3 regions of the Rhodococcus sp. K11/5 genome follow, and region 1 is predicted to be linked to each of the others. Evidence: predicted binding sites of a transcription regulator. Region 1 holds the regulator's gene; each other region holds the start of a gene.
The links. The regulator LexA, encoded in region 1, represses DNA repair genes until DNA is damaged. The targets are predictions, from matches to a motif close to CGAACANNTGTTCG.
Positions count from the first base shown of each region.

Region 2: ACY466_RS13540 (SAV_6107 family HEPN domain-containing protein) is a predicted target of LexA. The motif match lies at 3,901-3,914, and genes of this name have one in related genera.
Region 3: ACY466_RS12630 (HNH endonuclease signature motif containing protein) is a predicted target of LexA. The motif match lies at 3,419-3,432, and genes of this name have one in related genera.

Region 1 covers NZ_CM143721.1:2,575,082-2,581,450, forward strand. Annotated here, with positions in the region: gene hrpA (ATP-dependent RNA helicase HrpA) at 1-1,681, shown strand, start outside; gene nrdR (transcriptional regulator NrdR) at 1,655-2,122, opposite strand; gene ACY466_RS12165 (hypothetical protein) at 2,239-2,673, opposite strand; gene lexA (transcriptional repressor LexA) at 2,986-3,789, shown strand; gene ACY466_RS12175 (acyl-CoA dehydrogenase family protein) at 3,862-5,004, opposite strand; gene ACY466_RS12180 (IMPACT family protein) at 5,104-5,733, opposite strand; gene ACY466_RS12185 (uracil-xanthine permease family protein) at 5,759-6,369, opposite strand, start outside.
Region 2 covers NZ_CM143721.1:2,866,024-2,872,392, forward strand. Annotated here, with positions in the region: gene ftsL (cell division protein FtsL) at 1-415, opposite strand, end outside; gene rsmH (16S rRNA (cytosine(1402)-N(4))-methyltransferase RsmH) at 412-1,410, opposite strand; gene mraZ (division/cell wall cluster transcriptional repressor MraZ) at 1,631-2,062, opposite strand; gene ACY466_RS13535 (DUF3040 domain-containing protein) at 2,577-3,023, opposite strand; gene ACY466_RS13540 (SAV_6107 family HEPN domain-containing protein) at 3,188-3,679, opposite strand; partial or broken gene ACY466_RS13545 (GNAT family N-acetyltransferase) at 3,961-4,545, shown strand; gene ACY466_RS13550 (phytoene desaturase family protein) at 4,748-6,349, shown strand; gene ACY466_RS13555 (carotenoid biosynthesis protein) at 6,346-6,369, shown strand, end outside.
Region 3 covers NZ_CM143721.1:2,677,077-2,683,445, reverse strand. Annotated here, with positions in the region: gene ACY466_RS12645 (ABC transporter ATP-binding protein) at 1-815, opposite strand, end outside; gene ACY466_RS12640 (GntR family transcriptional regulator) at 812-1,189, opposite strand; gene ACY466_RS12635 (alpha/beta fold hydrolase) at 1,301-1,843, shown strand; gene ACY466_RS12630 (HNH endonuclease signature motif containing protein) at 1,848-3,335, opposite strand; gene mtr (mycothione reductase) at 3,459-4,847, opposite strand; gene ACY466_RS12620 (alpha/beta hydrolase) at 4,844-5,881, opposite strand; gene mqo (malate dehydrogenase (quinone)) at 6,053-6,369, shown strand, end outside.

The sequences.
Region 1 (6,369 bases):
ATCGCGGGATCTGTTCCTTCGCCATGCCCTGGTACAGGGGGAATGGAAGACACACCATGCGTTCTTCCACCGCAACCAGGAATTGCGCAGCGACGCCGAGGAATTGGAGAATCGGGCCCGACGCCGCGACATCGTGGTCGACGACGACACCCTCTTCGACTTCTACGACGAGCGAGTACCGGACACGGTCGTCTCGGCGCGCCACTTCGACCGCTGGTGGAAGAAAGCCTCGCGCACCGCGCCCCACCAGCTCGACTTCGACCGCACCACCGTGGTCAATCCGGACGCCGCCGACGTACTCGGCGGTGCCTATCCCGATGCGTGGCGGCAGGGAGAACTGCAGTTCTCGCTCCGCTATCAATTCGAACCGGGCACCGAGGACGACGGTGTCACCATCGTCGTCCCCATCGCGCTGCTGTCGCAGGTCTCCGACGTCGGGTTCGACTGGCTGGTGCCCGGAATGCGCCAGGAGCTGGTGACCGCGTTGATCAAGACGCTCCCGAAGGAACTGCGCCGCAACGTCGTTCCCGCGCCGGACCACGCGGCAGCGGCGGTCGCGGCGATGAAACCGCGCACCGAACCCCTGGTGTTCGCACTCTCTCGGGAGCTGACCCGCATGGGGGCGGTGCCCATCGCACCGACGGACTTCGCTCCCCAGTCCCTGCCGCGGCACCTGAAGATGACGTTCCTCGCCGTCGACGCGTCGGGAAAGCCGCTGGGGCGCGATACCTCCCTGTCGGCGTTGCGCCGATCACTCGGTGCGGCGGCCGCGAAAGCCGTGTCGGCCGCCGCGGCCGACAGCGAGAAGGGACCCGCCACGCGGTGGACATCCGAGACGATCGGGACGTTGCCCGCCACGGTCACCCGCACGGTGAATCAGCAGACGGTCACCGGTTATCCCGCGCTGGTCCCGGAGAAGAACGGCGTCGCCGTCCGCGTGCTGGGATCGGCTGCTGCGCAACGAGCGTCGATGCGCGAAGGCACTCGCCGGCTGCTTCTCGACGCGATCCCGGTGGCGCCGAGACCGCTCCTCGCGGGCCGCACACCCGCTCAGCGGCTCGCCCTGGGGCAGACTCCCCACGGCACCCTCGAAGCGCTGATCGACGATTGCCGCACCCTCGCCGCGGACGAGTTGATGATGGTGAACGGTGGGCCCGTGACGTCGCCCGACGCCTTCGCAGAACTGGAGAAGGCCGTCCGAGCGCAGTTGGCGAACCGCACGGCGTCCATTCTGCGCCTGGTGGAACCCGTCCTCGCGGCCACGACGCGCCTGCGCCTGGTATTGGACGGTGCCCGCGGCGATGCGGCGGACGACGTGCAGGACCAACTCGACAACCTCGTGTTCCCCGGGTTCGTGTTCGAGACGGGCGAGACACAACTGCCCCACCTGCCGCGGTACCTCACGGCAGCGACGCGCCGATTGGAGGCGTTCCCGTCGAGTGCGAACCGGGATCAGGCCGGCATGGACGTGTTGGATCGGGTGTACGACGATTATCAACGGCTGTTGACGTCGATTCCCGAACCGAAGCGGAACACGGCTGCAGTGCGGGACGTCGCCTGGATGATCGAGGAACTTCGCGTCAATCTGTTCGCTCAGGCTCTCGGTACGCCGTATCCGATCTCGGAGAAGCGCGTGCGCAAAGCTATCGACGATCTACGGCGCGTCGGCACTTCCCGCTGACCGTGCGCGCATGTCGTCGATCTCCCGCTCGAAGTCGGCGGCACTGCTGAAGGAGCGGTAGACGGAAGCGAACCGGAGGTACGCGACCTCGTCGAGGTCGCGTAGTGGCCCGAGGATGGCAAGGCCGACCTCGTTGCTGGGGATCTCGGCGGAACCGGACGCACGCACCGTGTCCTCGACCTGCTGGGCGAGGAGACCCAGGGCGTCGTTGTCGACGTCACGGCCCTGACATGCGCGGCGAACTCCGCGGATGACCTTCTCGCGGCTGAAGGGCTCACTGACCCCGCTGCGCTTGACCACCGAGAGCACCGCGGTCTCCACGGTGGTGAACCGTCGACCGCACTCGGGGCACGATCGGCGACGGCGAATCGCCTGACCCTCGTCGGCCTCGCGGGAATCGACCACGCGAGAATCCGGGTGTCGGCAGAACGGGCAATGCATCGGGACACCCCTCGATAGTGCGACGTGCGGGGCAGTCGAGGACTGCCGCTCGCGCAGAACACTACCCGGGACACGCGCGGTGGGGCACGCCCGTACCGGTGACGCCTCCCGCGGGATCAGCGACCGGTGCCGAAACCGGGGTACTCGGCCTGCACGTTGTCCATCTGCACCGACACCGCTGCCGGGGCGGGCACCTCACCGGCACTGACGTTGGCGAGGCCGACGAGGCCGAGCGCGGATACTGCTGTGATCAGCGCCACACCCACGCCCTTGGCGATTCCGAAGCCTTCCCGCTCCTCGTGCGGAGCCTGGGACACGCCCGGCGAGCGACGCACGTACTCGACCGCACCGGCGTCGGGACGCACGGGTTCGCGACGACCGTTGCGACGACGCAACTCCCGCGCCGGGGCATCGAGTACCGCAACCGACGACGCCGGCCCGGAACTCGTTCGCATGTTCGACCCGTTCGCCCAGGTGAGAGGGCGCACCGCGACGGTCTCGGCACCTGCGGTGCGGGCAGTACGGGCAGTCAGCAGGTCAGATCGAGTCATCGCGAGCCACTCCTTGTTCGAAAGCCGGTGAGCTGCACGCTGGGCGAACACCGTCGGTGTTCGAACATCGCCTCGCTCACGCGTTCGAATGAACGCATGTTCGATTTATACCAGGAGGGTCCGACAAGGTCCACGAAACGCGCGACACGAATCGAACAGGTGTTTGATCACGAGCACGTTTCGGTTTAGGTTCGACATCAGAGCAGACGGGTGCAACACCAGTCGCACCAACACCACCCGACTCACCATCCCGCGTTTCACCCACACCGCGTTTTCACCGCAGAGCGTTCGAACCCTTGGAGGTAGCCGCAGATGAAAGACGACAGCTCTCCCGCTTCGTCGGGAGGACGGGCCAAGGCCGGACGGCCTCCCGGTTCCACCAAGCCGACGGATGCGAACGGTGTCACCGACATCGACGGTGCCCTCACCGAACGCCAGCGTCGCGTTCTGGAGGTCATCCGCGCATCGGTCGACGAGCGTGGATATCCGCCGAGCATCCGCGAGATCGGTGACGCGGTGGGGCTGAACTCCACGTCGTCCGTCGCTCACCAGTTGCGCACGCTCGAACGCAAGGGCTTTCTTCGTCGGGATCCCAACCGCCCCCGCGCCGTCGATGTGCGCATGCCGGGAGAGAACGGGCGTCCGGCCGAGACGGTCGCCAGCACCACCGGCGATCCCGTGCCCGCTGCGGGCACCGTCGTCGACGATGCCCCGGAGGAGTCGACCGACGACCGGCTCCCCGCCCCCACGTTCGTCCCGGTCCTCGGCCGGATCGCCGCCGGTGGTCCCATCCTCGCCGAGCAGGCCGTCGAGGACGTCTTCCCGTTGCCGCGTGAACTCGTCGGCTCGGGTTCGCTGTTCCTGCTCCGCGTCGTGGGCGAGTCGATGATCGACGCGGCGATCTGCGACGGTGACTGGGTGGTCGTTCGCCAACAGAACGTGGCGGACAACGGCGACATCGTCGCCGCGATGATCGACGGCGAGGCCACGGTCAAGACGTTCAAGCGGACCGGCGGTCAGGTGTGGCTGCTCCCCCACAATCCGCTGTTCGAACCGATCGACGGCAACGACGCCGTGGTCCTCGGCAAGGTCGTCACGGTCATGCGCAAGCTCTGAGACTCTCTGCGACGACGAAACGCCGGCTCCCCACGAACGGGGAGCCGGCGTTTCGTGGTTTCGGGTGCGGACCTACAGATCGAGACCGCGACCGATGATCTCCTTCATGATCTCGGTCGTGCCGCCGTAGATGGTCTGCACGCGGGAGTCCATGTACGCCTTGGCGATCGGGTACTCCTTCATGTAGCCGTAGCCACCGTGCAGCTGCAGGCACCGGTCGATGAGCTTGACCTGGTTCTCGGTGGTCCACCACTTGGCCATGGCGGCTTCCTGCACACTCAGGTCGCCGGCGTTGAGCTGCTCGATGTACTTGTCCACCATGATCCGCACGGCAGTGGTCTCGGTGGCCAGCTCGGCCAACACGAAACGAGTGTTCTGGAACTTGCCGATCGGCTTGCCGAACGCCTTGCGATCCTTGCAGTACTGAATGGTCATGTTCAGCGCCGATTCCATCGCGGCCGCGGCGACCACGGCGATGGACAGACGCTCCTGCGGCAGGTTCTGCATGAGGTAGATGAACCCCATGCCCTCTTCACCGAGCAGGTTGGCTGCGGGGACCCGCACATCGGTGAAGCTGAGCTCCGCGGTGTCCTGGGCCTTCATGCCGATCTTGTCGAGGTTGCGCCCACGCTCGAATCCGGGCATGTCGCGCTCGACGACGAACAGGCTGAAGCCCTGGGCACCCTTGTCCGGGTCCGTGCACGCGACGACGACGATCAGGTCGGCGTTGATGCCGTTGGTGATGAACGTCTTGGAGCCGTTGAGGACCCAGTCGTCGCCGTCCTTGACCGCACGAGTCTTGATGCCCTGCAGGTCGCTACCGGTTCCGGGCTCGGTCATGGCGATCGCCGAGATCAGTTCGCCGGAGCAGAAACCGGGAAGCCAGCGGCCCTTCTGCTCGTCGTTCGTGAGGTTGATGAAGTACGGGGCGGTGACATCGTTGTGCAAGGTGAAGCCGATTCCGCTGTACCCACCGGCGGTGGTCTCCTCGGTCACGATGGCGTTGTACCGAAAATCCTCGACTCCGCCGCCACCGAACTCCTCCGGAGCTGCCATACCGAGGAAGCCCTGCTTGCCGGCTTCGATCCACACGCCGCGGTCGACGATGTTCTGCTCTTCCCACTGGGCGTGGTGCGGAGCGACGTGCTGCTCGAGGAACTTCTTGTACGAGCTGCGGAACAGATCGTGCTCGGGCTCGAAAATCGTGCGCTTCATGACTCTCCTCATCGGGCGTACGGCGTATCTCGTTCGAGACTAGGACCCATCACCATCAGCGTCGATGACCAGCGCGAGCGCATTAGGTGACCAGGTGGGTCACGCTGGTGTCGCGAGAACCCAGCGATGACCGACGAGGTCCGCCCGCGCACGCCCTCCGGTCGCCGCGGCCAGCGTCGCCCGTAGTCGAGCCTCGTCACCGACGAGGCGGAACCGAACGTCCTCCGCGTACGCCGTATCGTCGACGACGAAGCCCTCCGAGCGGACCAGGGACTCGACGCGTCCGGCGTCGGCGTGGGGCAGTGCGACCTCGAGGACGTCCCGGCGGACCAACTCCCCCACCGCGGCACGGTCGAGTGCCGCGCTCACCGCTCCCGAGTAGGCACGCACCAACCCACCCGCACCCAACTTCACTCCGCCGAACCACCGGCTCACCACGGCGACCACGTCGACGAGATCGTGTCCGGCGAGTACACCCAGCATCGGGATCCCCGCCGTGCCGCCGGGCTCGCCGTCGTCGGAGGATCGTTGCCGCCGACTCTCGGAATCGGGGCCGACGACGAACGCCCAGCAGTGGTGCCCGGCGTCCGGGAACTCGGTTCTCACCGCAGCGATCACCGTCGCCGCTTCCGATTCGCTGCGAACGCGCACGAGGCGCGCGAGGAACCGGCTGCGATCGATGACGGTTTCCGCCACGACGGCGCGCGACGAGACGAGGGTGACGGGCACGGAGATTCCTCGACGCAGTCGTCGGTCACACCGACTTCTGCACCGAGCCCTCCCGCGAGCGACCGCGTGATCCGGACATCCACCGCAGCAGGGGGTACACCAGGAGGATGCCGACGGATCCCCACACGATGCCGCCGAGCTCGACCGATCCGAGGGTCAACGTCAGATCGCCGACGCCGGCCACCACCGCGGCCGCCGCGACCATGAGATTCACGGGGTCGGTGAAGTCGACGCCGGCGTTCTGCCAGATCCGCACGCCGAGCAGTCCGATCAACCCGTAGAGCACCAGGGTCGCGCCCCCGATGACCCCGCTGGGGACCGTGAAGATGAGCGCACCGAACTTGGGCGAGAACGCCAGCACCAGAGCCGTGGCCGCGGCCACCCAGTACGCCGCCGTCGAGTAGACGCGCGTCGCCGCCATCACGCCGATGTTCTCCGCATAGGTGGTGGTTCCCGACCCACCGCCGGCGCCGGCCAACGCGGTCGCGACACCGTCGGCGATCAGCGCATCGCCCGCGACGTCGTCGAGCGACCGACCCGTCATCGCCGCGACGGCCTTCACGTGGCCGACGTTCTCCGCCACCAGCACCACCACGACGGGGAGCGCCACCAGGATGGCGGACAACTGGAACGTCG
Region 2 (6,369 bases), 290 kb from region 1:
CCAGCAACCGGGGTACCGGACCACTCGGAATCATGCCCAGGTCCCGCGCCTGCCGGGCGAGCTCCGGAGCGGAGTTGGCGGTCTCGACATCACGCTCGAGGGCAGCGCCCTGCTCGATCAGCCGTTGGTTGACTGCACGCTCGGCGCTGAGCTGGTAGGACTCCTCGGCCGCGCGGGTACTCAACAACAGAGCCGACGCCAACCCCACGGCCAGGAGACCGATGATGACGGCGACGAACGGAATGCGTCCCGCGACCGCGGTGTTCACGCGCGACGTCGCCGCGTCCACCTCGTGGGTCTTCGCGCGCTGTCGACGCTTGTCGTACGCGCGCTTGGCTGCACCGGTCCGAGCGGACCGCGGCGATGTCGGCTCGAGCGACACGCTCGCACGGGCGGTGCGGACGGGGACAGTCATGACGACCTCCTGGAAATGCGTTCGGCGGCGCGCAGTCTGACCGGCGCGGACCGGGGGTTGTCGTCTATTTCTTCCTGCGGCGCCTTCTCGGCGCCTCGGGTCAGGAGCCGGAACTCCGGACCACTGCCGGGAAGCTCCACCGGCAGACCCTCGGGGCTCGTCGACCGAACTCGCGGAGTCAGTTCCTGCTTGACGACCTTGTCCTCGAGCGACTGATAGGACATGAAGACGATGCGGCCCCCGACTCGAAGAGACGTCAGCGCCGGCGCAATCGCGTCGCGAAGCGACTCGAGTTCGGCGTTGACCGCGATGCGCAGGGCCTGGAACGTGCGCTTGGCCGGGTGTCCCCCCGTCCGGCGGGTTGCTGCCGGGATGCTCGCGTAGAGGAGTTCGACCAACGGCCCGCTGGTGGTGAAGGGCTCCGTCTCGCGACGGCGCAGCACCGCCGACGCGATTCGACCGGCGAACCGTTCCTCACCGTAGGTACTCAGGATGCGAGCGATCTCTCCGTGCGTCGCGGTGTTGAGGATGTCCGCCGCCGTGCGACCCGTGGTGGGGTCCATGCGCATGTCCAGCGGCGCGTCGACGCTGTAGGCGAAGCCGCGTTCGGCCGAGTCGAGCTGCATCGACGAGACGCCGAGATCGAAGAGGATGCCGTCGACGCTGCCGACGGCCGACAGGCCGACACTCTCGAGGGCATCGGCGATGCCGTCGTAGGTGGTGGCGACGAGATCGACGCGATCGTCGAAGGATTCGAGCCGACGGCGAGCCATCGTCAACGCGTCGGGGTCACGGTCGAGGCCGACGAGCCGAAGGTCGGGGTACGCGGAGAGGAAGTGCTCGGCGTGTCCGCCGAGGCCGAGTGTGGCGTCGACGTAGACCGGTCGGCGGTCGGTGACCGCGAAGGCGGGACCGAGAAGTTCGTCCGCACGTTCCAGGCGAACCGGTACGTGGGAGAAGCCGGAGTGGGGGTCGCGGGGGGTATCCTGCGCCATGCTCACTGCTCCCGCCTGATCTGCTGCTGTGCCGTACGTCTCGTGGGGTGTACATGTCCATCCCGGTGATGGACGGCGAGTGCGTCGAGGTCTCTGTCCGACAGTGGAACCTGGCGTTGGGGAAGTACGTCAGGGTCCTACCGACACTTGGCGTTGGGGAAGTACGTCAAGGTTCGGTTCGGGCAGAGGCCACGCGGCACTCGCCGTGGGCCATGTTCGGTTACAACAGATCTTCGAGAGACTCGTCCACAGCTTCCGAGAAGTCCTCTTCGTGCTCCTGCGAGTAGCGGTTCCAGGACTCGACGTCCCACAACTCCAGGTAGTCGACCGAGCCGATCACCACGCAGTCCTTGGAGAGGTTGGCGTACTCGCGATGAACCGCGCCGATGGTGATGCGGCCCTGCGAGTCCGGATGCTGCTCGTCGGTGCCCGCAGCCAGGTTCCGGATGTAGGCGCGAGCCCGCGGGTTCGACCGCGAGGCCTTGGCCAGACGATCGGCGCGCTCGGTGAAGACCGCACGGGGATAGATGGCCAGGCTGTGGTCCTGCCCTTTGCTCACCATCACTCCTCCCGCCAGTTCGTCTCTGAACTTCGCCGGCAACGTCAACCGGAACTTGTCGTCGAGCTTGGGCGTGTAGGTACCGAGAAACACTCGGCACCTCCTGCTCACGCCCGATCACGCATCCTGCGAGGCGTTCGTCCTCCCCGCTGTCCACCACATTACCCCACTTTGCTCCACTTTCAATCCGTAGCGCACCTCGAATTCGTGAGTGATCACCAAATTGCCAGCTGACAGGGGTGAAGTGCCTGCGAAACACAGTGCGCCGTACGCATCAGGGATGGTGTGCACGAGGCACCTCCGGCCCGACGAACAGAACGGGAGATCTCACGTGAAGCAGCGAAACCACAGGTCACGGGCATCAGCGGGCCGCGACGGACCGGCGCGTGGGGGGCGAAGTGGGGAGAGAACCGCCCTCCGGGGGCGCGGTGGGGGAAAAGTGGGGCGTCGGGCGAGCTACCGGGGTTCCCGGGGCCTCGGGGAGGCGCACACGACGACAGGCGCGGCACTCGTCAGAGTGCCGCGCCTGTCGGTAGCCGTGCTGTGTCGATCGCCGACACGAATAACCGTGAGGGAGGTGTCCGGCGCCCTGGAGCGCCGTGACTGTCTATTCCTGGTCGAACCTTCTCTTGAACCGATCCTCCATGCGTGAGGAGAACCCCTTGCGAGGAGCCTTACGTGCTGCCCCGCCACCCGACTTCTGCGGACGGGCCTTGGGTGCCGCTTGGTTTCCCTCGCCCGCACCCTCGGTGCCGTCCGTGTCGGACGACGCCGCGGACGGCTTGCGTAGAAGCAGGAGTACGCCGGCGCCGAACATGAACGCGAAGCCCACCAGGCTGATGATGGGGAACCCGCCCGGCTTGAACGGCAGAGCAACACCGGCGATGAGTAGTACGAGCCCCACGACGAACAGGGCTACTGCTTGAAGGCGGTGCCGCGCGGACGCGGCCTTGATCCGCCCGCCGCGCACAGTCGACGCGAACTTGGGGTCCTCGGCATAGAGAGCGCTCTCGATCTGGTCGAGCATGCGCTGCTCGTGCTCGGAGAGTGGCACGGTACCTCCCCCGGCACTGGTGTTGGCTCTCGCTTCTTTGCCAGAAGCGAGAGGTAGCCGATGGGCGGCTACCTGATGACGATGATACGAGCAGAATCGGTGGCGTACCACCCACCTGCCCTTCCAGTATGCGCAAAAATTCGCCCGCGTCGAGGAAACCCCCGTCAGGCGGAAATCGAGACGGGCGTGCCACCGGTCGCGAGGTGGTCCTCGACGCGGTGCAAAAAGCGCCCGACCTGCAAGAAGAACTCGTTTGCCTCGTCCTCGTCGAGACGCTCCCCGGACCCCGCCTCGATCGACGCGCGCAGGCTCGAGTACGTCTCGAAGTACGAGGCCCACTCCGCGAACTCCGGTGCGGCCGCCCGAATGCGCACCCATGCACTGCGAGATGCTCCGCGCTTGGGAACGGGATCGACGGCGTCGAGAAGCGCCCCGGCGCCGCGCAGAGCCGCGACGTACGACTCGAGAAACAGGTCCGCCGCCGAGGGGGCACCCGCCGCGTCACCGAGAATGGCGTCGGCGCGACGCAGCAACGAGCGTGCACGAGCGACACTGCGCGTCGGGGAGGCAGGGCGCGTCGGGGAGGCAGGGCGCGTCGGGGAGGCAGGGCGAGACCGGGAGTCCACTCCATCGAACGACACGACGTTGCGTTCCATTGCCGAACCTCCCTCGTAAGCTGCGTCCACCGCCCGTCGACGGTTCCGGCGGGTGGTCCACACTGGACCTTCGAGCCGCCGCGCGGCCCGAACGTCTGCGATGTAAGCATGGGGGTCCGACACGGCCCGGATACCGCTTCGATCCTGGCCGGACGACGAACCAGCACACCTACGACGTCCCCTGGATCGACGACGTCCTCGGTGTCGAACACCCGACGTATCGAACGCATGTTCGATACGTCGAATATAGCGCCAACCACCGACACGACGCGAGGAACGGGGTGACAACGGTGACCGACACAGTGGATCCACTTCCGCGCGTCGTCGAGCTGACCCCTCAGGAGCTACGGCGCCGATTGCCCGAGGCTCTGGCCGTCTACGTCGCGGCAATGGGATATCCACGAGGAACGGAACACCATCGCGCGCCCATGTGGGCGGAGCACATCCTGCGCCCGGGCTGGCGTGCCGTCGGGGCCGTCGACGCCGAGACCGGCGTCCTCGTTGCCGTCGCGTACGGCTACCGAGGAGCGCCACACCAGTGGTGGCATCAGCAGGTGCGCGACGGTATGCGTCGCGCCGGGTGGGCCGTCGCCGACATCGACGCGGTCCTCGACGACTACGTCGAGCTGACCGAATTGCACGTCGCTCCCGATTCACAGGGACACCGGCTCGGCGAACACCTCCTGATCGCACTGCTGGCCGGGCGCACCGAGTCGCACGTTCTGCTCTCCACTCCCGAAGTCCACGGCGAGGAGAACCGCGCCTGGCGGCTCTACCGCCGGATGGGGTTCCACGACGTCGTTCGGCGATTCCACTTCACCGGCGACACGCGTCCCTTCGCCGTTCTGGGTCGGTCGCTCCCGCTCGGCACGCCCGCCACGGCGGCCGAGTCCGTGTCGACCGACTCGGCCGCGTCGCCGGAAGGTGATGAACCGGACAGCCGAGGAACCGAAACCGCGGGGGAAACCGAATACCGAGGAACCGAGCATCGATAGCTCGTGCCCGGACAACTCGTACCCGAACAACTCGCACACGGTGGTCACCACCGGATAAGGACGGTTGAAGAACATGCTCGATGCGGTCATCGTCGGATCGGGCCACAACGCCCTCGTCTCCGCTGCTTACCTGACGGACGCGGGATGGTCGGTCCGCGTGGTCGAACGCGACACCGTCGTCGGTGGTGCCGCATCGACCGTCGAACGCTTTCCGGGGCACAAGGTGGACCGAGGCTCGTCCGCGCACATCATGGTCCGGCAGACGGGGATCATCGAGGAGTTGCGTCTCGCCGATCACGGTCTGCGCTACCTGGACTGCGATCCCTGGGCGTTCGCCCCCGCGCCTCCCGGCACCGACGAGCCCGGCATCGTCTTCGCCGTCGACCTCGACCGCACCTGCGCGTCGATCGAGGCCGCGTGCGGTCGCAAGGATGCGGACGCCTACCGCGCGTTCGTCCAGCTCTGGGGCCCCCGCAGCGCGCGGGTCATGAAGTCCTTCGGCGCGCCGCCGACCGGCCGCAACCTGCTGTCGTCCTTCTGGGGCATGGACGCGAGCGACGGCGCCGCGTCCTTGTCGCGCGAGTTCCTCGCGTCGGGCGATTCCCTTCTCGACCGCTGGTTCGACAGCGAGCGACTCAAGGCCGCCCTGGCGTGGTTCGGAGCTCAGTCCGGCCCTCCGATGTCCGAACCCGGTACGGCCCCGATGGTCGCGTTCAACGCACTCATGCACACCACGCCCCCGGGGCGCGCGGTCGGCGGCAGCGGCGCCCTCAGCGTGGCCCTGCAGACGAAGATCGAGGCGGACGGGAGCACCGTCACCCTCGGCGACGCCGTCGCGTCCATCGCTCGTCGGGGCGAGGCGTGGGTCGTGCGCACCGAGAGCGGCGAGGAGATCCGTGCCCGCACGGTGATCGCCGGCTGCCACATCCTGACCACGCTCGACCTGCTCGACAACGGTGGTTTCGATCAGGCCACCACGGCATCGTGGCGCCGCCAGATCGAGGTCGGTCCCGGTATCGGCATGGTCGTTCGAGCGTCGACCTCGGGACTACCGGAGTACGCGGGCGCCGAATCGGCCGAATCCTCCACCCGCGGACTGCAGTTGCTCGTCCACGACCGCGCACAACTTCGGCGCGCCCACGGCGCCGCCTCCGCAGGCGACCTTCCACCGGCTCCCGTGGTCTTGGCCATGAGCTTCAGCACTGTCGATCCCTCGATCGCACCGGCCGGAGAGCACCAGGTCTCGCTCTGGTCGCAATGGCACCCCTACCGTCTCGCCGACGGACGCACCTGGCGCGGCGGAGCGTCACCGGAGGTCGCCGAACTGGAGGGTGACCGCATCGTCGCCGAGGTCGACCGGTACGCGCCCGGCTTCGCCGACAAGGTCCTTCGACGGCACGTTCAGTCACCGTGGGACCTCGAGCAGGAATTGGGCCTGATCGGTGGCAACGTCATGCACGTCGAGATGTCGCTGCACCAGATGATGATGTGGCGGCCCATGCCCGCTCTCGCCGATCAAAAGGTGCCGGGTGCGCCGTCGTTCTTCCTCACCGGCGCCTCGATGCATCCGGGAGGCGGCGTCTCCGGTTCGAGTGGCCGCAGTGCGGCTCGATTGGCGATCGCCGAGCGGGCGGGCAGCCCCCTGCGTCGTCTCGCGACCCGTCTGGGCCGATGAACACCGCGATCGGCGCGTAC
Region 3 (6,369 bases), 100 kb from region 1:
ATCTCGGTGTCGGTCAGGGGTCCGATCACGGTGCTGCGAGCCATTGCGCCCATCGAATCGTGGTGCAGCACGGTGCGTCCCGCGGTGAGTCGCTCGACGGCACCTGCGGCGCCGGAGACCGTGACCGCGCGACCTCGGAGATTCTCGGCGTCGTCGTCGACCACCACGGTGCCTCCATCGATCACGATCACGCGATCGATCAGGTCGCTGACCTCGTCGATGAGGTGGGTCGACAGGACGATCGTGCGAGGGTGGGCGGAGTAGTCCTCGAGTAGTCGGTCGTAGAACCGCTGGCGGGACACCGCATCGAGTCCGAGGTAGGGCTCGTCGAGGAACGTCAGCGGTGCACGGGAGGCCAGTCCGACCGCGACTCCGAGAGCGGACAGCATGCCGCGAGAGAGCTTCTTCACCTTGCGCGACTCGGGAACATCGAAGTCCGACAACAGTTCTCGTGCGAAATCGTCGTCCCACCCCTGGAGTACCCTCGACGCGGCGCGCAGCACGTGCTTGACCTTGAAGTCCTCGGGATACTTCTGACTCTCGGCGACGAAGCACACGTTGCGCATCACCGCCGCGTTCTCGAAGGGGGCCTCGCCGAAAATTTGTACCTCGCCCCGGTCCTGCCAGGCCTGACCGGTGAGGATCTGCATCATCGTGGTCTTGCCGGCGCCGTTGCGCCCGAGAAGTCCGTGGATGCGGTGCTCGTGGATGTCGAAGGACACATTCGTGAGCGCGTCGACGCTGCCGAACCTCTTCTCCACGTTGCGCACCGAGGCGACGACGCGGTCGGATCCGGAATACGGGGTGGTGGTCATCGGGGGGCCTCCGACAGCTCGAGGGAGTGGGCGTCGATCATCTGTTCCAGTTCCGCAGGTCCGAGGCCGAGCTTGCGGGCTTCGGCCACCAGGGGGCGGACGAACTGTTCGGCGAACTGCTCACGTCTCCGCGAGCGGAGCGCATCTCTGGCTCCCGTGCTGACGAACATGCCGATACCTCGCTTCTTGTAGATGATTCCGGCTGCGACCAGGTGATTGAGTCCTTTTCCCGCGGTGGCGGGATTGATGCGGTGGAACGCGGCCAACTCGTTGGTGGAGGGCACCTGACCTTCCTCCGGCAAGCTCCCGTCGATGATGGAGTTCTCGATCATCTCGGCGATCTGCGCGAAGATCGGTCGCCCGTCGTCGATCACCATGGCCACACCGCTGTTGGTTGGCTCAGTGGTTCATTACTCATGTAACTAACCATAGAACAGGGCGGGGACGAGTACAAGGGATTCGGCTCGTCCGGTAGCGTTTTGCCCATGCAGACGCAGACCGTGACCGTGCCGGCGGGAGACCTGGTTCTACGCGTCGACGGACCCGACAGTGGGCACGCGGTGATGTTTCTTCCGGCGTCGTCGGATGCGGTGGACTCGTTCGATCACATCGCGGAACGACTGGTGACGTCGGATCTGCGCACGGTGGTGATCGAGCCGTCGGTTCTCGAACTGGGTGACGCGGATCTGCTCGCGGTGCTCGACGCACTGAAACTCGCGTGGGTGAATCTGGTGGGGCGCGGTGAGGGCGCAGACCTGGCCTGGTCTCTCGCCGCACGCACCTTCGGCCGGGTGTCATCGTTGGTCGTGATCGACCGTGGTCATCCCGCCGTCCGCGAAGAGGCTTGTCCCGCAGTCGAATTGCGGACCACGATGGTGGTCGCCGATCCCGCTGCCCAACCCGACGCGTCCGCGAGCAGCCGGTTCGTCTACGGCGACTACCGCGTCATCACACTCGACGCCGCCGACCCCGAGGCGGCGTCCGCGGCACTGGCCACCGAGATCGTCATGCGCACCAGCGCGTGGTGACGGTTCACCCTCTCGCTCGGCTCGGCGCAGTGAAGTAGTGGTTGCCCAGCGAATCCTGGACGTGCACTATCCCGTGCTTCAGGATCTCGTACGTCCACTGCCCGCGGGTCTTCAGTCCGTGATGGTGCCGGCAGAGCGGTTCGAGGTTGGTCGCGATCGTCCATCCTCCGCGCTCGGGGCCGCGATGGTCGAACGGCACCGCGTGGTCGAGGTCGCACTCGGTGCTGGGCACCGTGCACCCGGGGTGAACGCAGGTGGGATACGTCGCCTGCACGACCAGCGCGAGTGCGTCCGACGGTCGGTATGTGGTCGCGCCGGGCGGCGGCGCGTCGAATCCGCCGTGCCCGCGGTCGTGGGTACGGCTGAACTCGATGTCGTGCGGTGATGTCCCGGCGATCCTCCTGAGGTGGTCGAGTTCGCGCTGCATGCGGCGGTGAGCCCGAGATCTGGCGGTGGAGCCGGCAGTCGAAGACCAGCCGGCGGGAAAGCGTCGGGTGCGCCGGGCTTGTGGTGCCGGGATGGGTGCGTGCGGTGGGTCCGTTGGTTTGTCCGGTCCGGTGCTTTCGCATCGGGAGCAGAGGCTCGTGCCATGCCGAGCGGCCTCGATGATCGCTTGCCAGGTGGCATCCTGCGCGATGCGGCGGGCGACGTCGGCGGGAATTTCACCCCAGCCGAGCAACTGCGCGGGCTCGCCCGAGAGTCCGGCCGCGACGGCAGCATCGATGACGATGTGGGCGTGCGGTTCTGCCGGTCCGGGGGCGTCGGTGGAGCGGCGAGTGCACTCCTCGCGCCCGCAGTCGCAGACAAGCGGACCCCCGGTGATCAGGGCATGTGCGGCGTCGAACATGCGAGCCTCGTTGCTGCGGGAGTCCAGTCCGCACAACCGCCCGACGGCATGGTCGACGACCGTTCGGGTGAGGTCGGCGATCTTCGCAGCGGGCCCGCGAAGGGTCATCCGGGCCTGCCCGCGGGGAAGCTTCTCGATGGTGACGCTGCGTTCGGCGTCCGCCCGAGTTCGGGCCTCGCGGTGCCAATCGGCGTGGTGCTCGGCGATGATGCGATCGAGTGCGGCGGTCAGAGAGCCGGGCGTGCATCGCTCTGCCGCGGAGAGGAGGCGCTCGAGGAGATCCTCGGTGACCGCGGGTACGTCGTTCAAGGTTCGGCAGAGCGTACGGAATTTGCCGTACGGCAGTCGGCCCGCGTCGAACGCGTCGCGAATCGACGGACGAGCGGTTCGGTACAACCCGAGTTGCTCGGTGACGGTGGACCCCGAGACGGCGAGGCGCGCGGCGACCTCGGCGACCGCGGACTTCTCCGCGGCCTCGGCGTCGAATGTCGCACCGGGGGAGAGAGCTGCCGGTCGGCAGCCCGCGCGGTCGACGAAGTCGCAGGCAAGACGGACGGCGCGGGCGAAGGCCGCCTGTGAGGCAACGGTGGCCGAGGAGAGGGCGTCGAGCGCGGCGACAGATTCGTCGATGGTGTTGGCGCGCAACGTCTCACCCCCCGGTGTCGTGGCCGAACCGGACCGCCCCCGCGATCCACCTCAGAAGGTAGCGCACCCCACCGACAGGAAATCGAACACGCGTTCTACCGAAACGATCGTCTTCGACTCCGACTACACGTCCAACCCGAGCAGCGCGTTCTCCACCACCTCGGGGAGGGCGGGATGGATCCAGTACTGGCTGCGAGTGATGTCGTGGACCGTCTGTCCCAGGCTCATCGCCTGGATGATCGGCTGGATGACCGTCGGCGACTGCTCGCCGATGATGTGGGCACCCAGGATGCGACCGGTACCGCGTTCGGCGACGATCTTGCAGAACCCCTCGTGGTCCTCCATCGCCCAGCCGTAGGCCACGTCGGAGTAGTCCTGCACCTTGACCGTGACGTCGAGTCCGGCGTCCCGCGCTTGCGCTTCGGTCATACCGACCTCGGCGATCATGGGGTCGGTGAAGACGGCGGCGGGGACGAACCGGTGATCGAACCGATCCCACCCGGTGGTGTCGTCCCACGACGGCTGCAGCAGGTTGCGCTGCACCACCCGCGCTTCGGCGTTCGCCACGTGCTTGAGCTGGTACGGCGACGAGACGTCGCCGAGTGCGAAGACTCCTTCTGCGCTCGTGCGCCCGAACTCGTCGACGGCGATCCGACCGTCGTCGCGCACGTCGATTCCCGCGGCCTCGGCGCCGATGCGATCGCTGTTCGGCTCTCGTCCGATGGCGACGAGCAGTGCGTCGCCGGCCACCTCCGAACCGTCCGAGAGAGTGACGATCGTGGAGTCGCCGTCCTGGCGAACTGCGGTGGCCTCGACGCCGAACCGCACGTCCCACTTCTGCACCGCCAACTCGCTGAATCGCCGGGAGACCTCGGCGTCGGAGTTGCGCAGCATCTGGTGTTTGCGGGCCAGCACGGTCACCGTGGAGCCCAGGGCCGAGAACACGTGGGCGAATTCCGCTGCGATGTAACCGGATCCGATGATGACGAGGTGCTCGGGGAGGGCGGGGAGTCGCATGACGTCGTTGTTGGTGTGGAAGGGGACGCCGCTGTCGGTGACGAAATCCGGAACCATGGCGCGCGAGCCGGTGGCCACGACGACACGGTCGGCGGTGATGACACGACCGGTGCCGGTGTCGATGGTGCGGGGTCCGACGAACGTGGCGTGGCCGGTGAACAGCGTGACGTTCGCGGACCCGCTGCGTCGGTACTCCTCGCCGCCGATGGCGATGGGATCGATACGACCGAACACCCGGTCCACGATGTCCGGCCAGCGCACCTTCTCGATGTGGGCGTCGATGCCGTAACGCGACGCGCGCCGCACCGTGTTGGCGACCTCGGCGGCGTAGACGAACATCTTCGTCGGAATGCAGCCGACGTTGATGCACGTCCCCCCGAAGGTGCTTTCCTCCAGGATGGCCACGCGACGGTCGTCGAACCTGCTGTCGACGATCGTGTTGCCGGATCCCGAGCCGATGATGACGACGTCGAAATGGTCGGTGTCGGTACTCATGATCCTGTTGCCACCTCTGCGTGATCGCCGCCGGAAGCGGCCGGGTCGAGTGTGCCGTCGACGTGCGCGTCGAGCCACACGTCCAGTTCCGCGAACGCTCGCGTGCGGGGCTCGGCGGTGGAGAGGAAGATGTCGTGGCGTGCGCCCTCGACGGGGACGATGGTGGTGCGGTTACCGAGGCATCCCGCCCACCGGGCGATCTGGCGGACGTCCAGGACGGCATCGGCCGCATCGACGTCGGGTACGTATTTCTTGGAGAAGCGGGTGACCTTGGACCGCAGGACGATCGACGGCACCCCGACGTCGAGACCGCGGTGCAGCGTCGCGTGGCCCTTGCGGACCGCACGAATCCATCCCAGCGCGACCGGGAAGCCGGCGAGCGGCTTCCACGCCAGGTCGTAGTCCCACTCACCTCGAGCGTCGGCGCTGATGGAGACTCCGTAGGTATCGAGACCCAGGCCGGGCAGAACCCGCGTGGGCGCGATCCTGCCGAGGGCATCGATCGCAACCGTGCCGACGCTCCGCAGCGCCGGTGCACCCTGCAGGTCGAACCACGGACTGTTGAGGATCAGACCCGAGACGCCGGCGGCGCGGGACCCGCCGCGCGTGCGCTCGAGGCGGTCGAGCCACAGCGGAAGAATCAGCCCACCCGTCGAGTGGCCCATCATCAGTACGTCGAGGCCGCTCTCGCGTCGGACCACGTCGAGCGCGCGGTCGAGCTCCGCGTCGTAGAACTCGAGGTCGGTGATGAAGTGCGGGGTCTGACCCGCGCCGATCGAGCGACCGCACTTGCGCAGGTCGAGCGCGTAGAACGCATATCCGCGGGCGGCGAAGTGCTCCGCGAGGTGGGTCTGGAAGAAGTAGTCGGTGTACCCGTGCACATAGAGAACGGCGCCGACGGGATCCGGGCGGTTCGCGGGAGTGTGCCGCACGAGGGTCGCGCGAATTTCTCCCTCGCCATCGGGGTCGGTACCGAGAGGTATGGTCAGTTGCTCGTATCCATCACCGAGTACGTCGGGTGCCCATGTAGTCACACTCACACAGTAATGGCCCGGACCCGTGGGTCACGCGGGGCACAATGAGGCAACAGCCCGTGACCGGTTGCACGATTGTGCCGGGTACGCCGAATAGACGGGTACACGAACACGAGCACGTTGGAAGAGCAGCGCGCGAGCGCATCCGTACGACGCCGGGACCGGCGTCGCTTGACGAAGGAAGTCGATCTCACCGTGGCCGACCATGACCCCAAGCACCTTTCCACGTCGTCGAAGAAGTCCGTGACCGAGAAGACCGATGTCGTACTCATCGGTGCCGGCATCATGAGCGCGACGTTGGGAACGCTGCTGCACCAGGTGGAGCCCACCTGGTCCATCACCACGTTCGAGCGCCTCGACGCGGCTGCCGCGGAGAGCAGCGATCCGTGGAACAACGCGGGCACCGGTCACTCCGCCCTGTGCGAGCTGAACTACACGCCCCAGAACAAGGACGGCTCCGTCGACATCAGCAAGGCGCTGAACGTCAA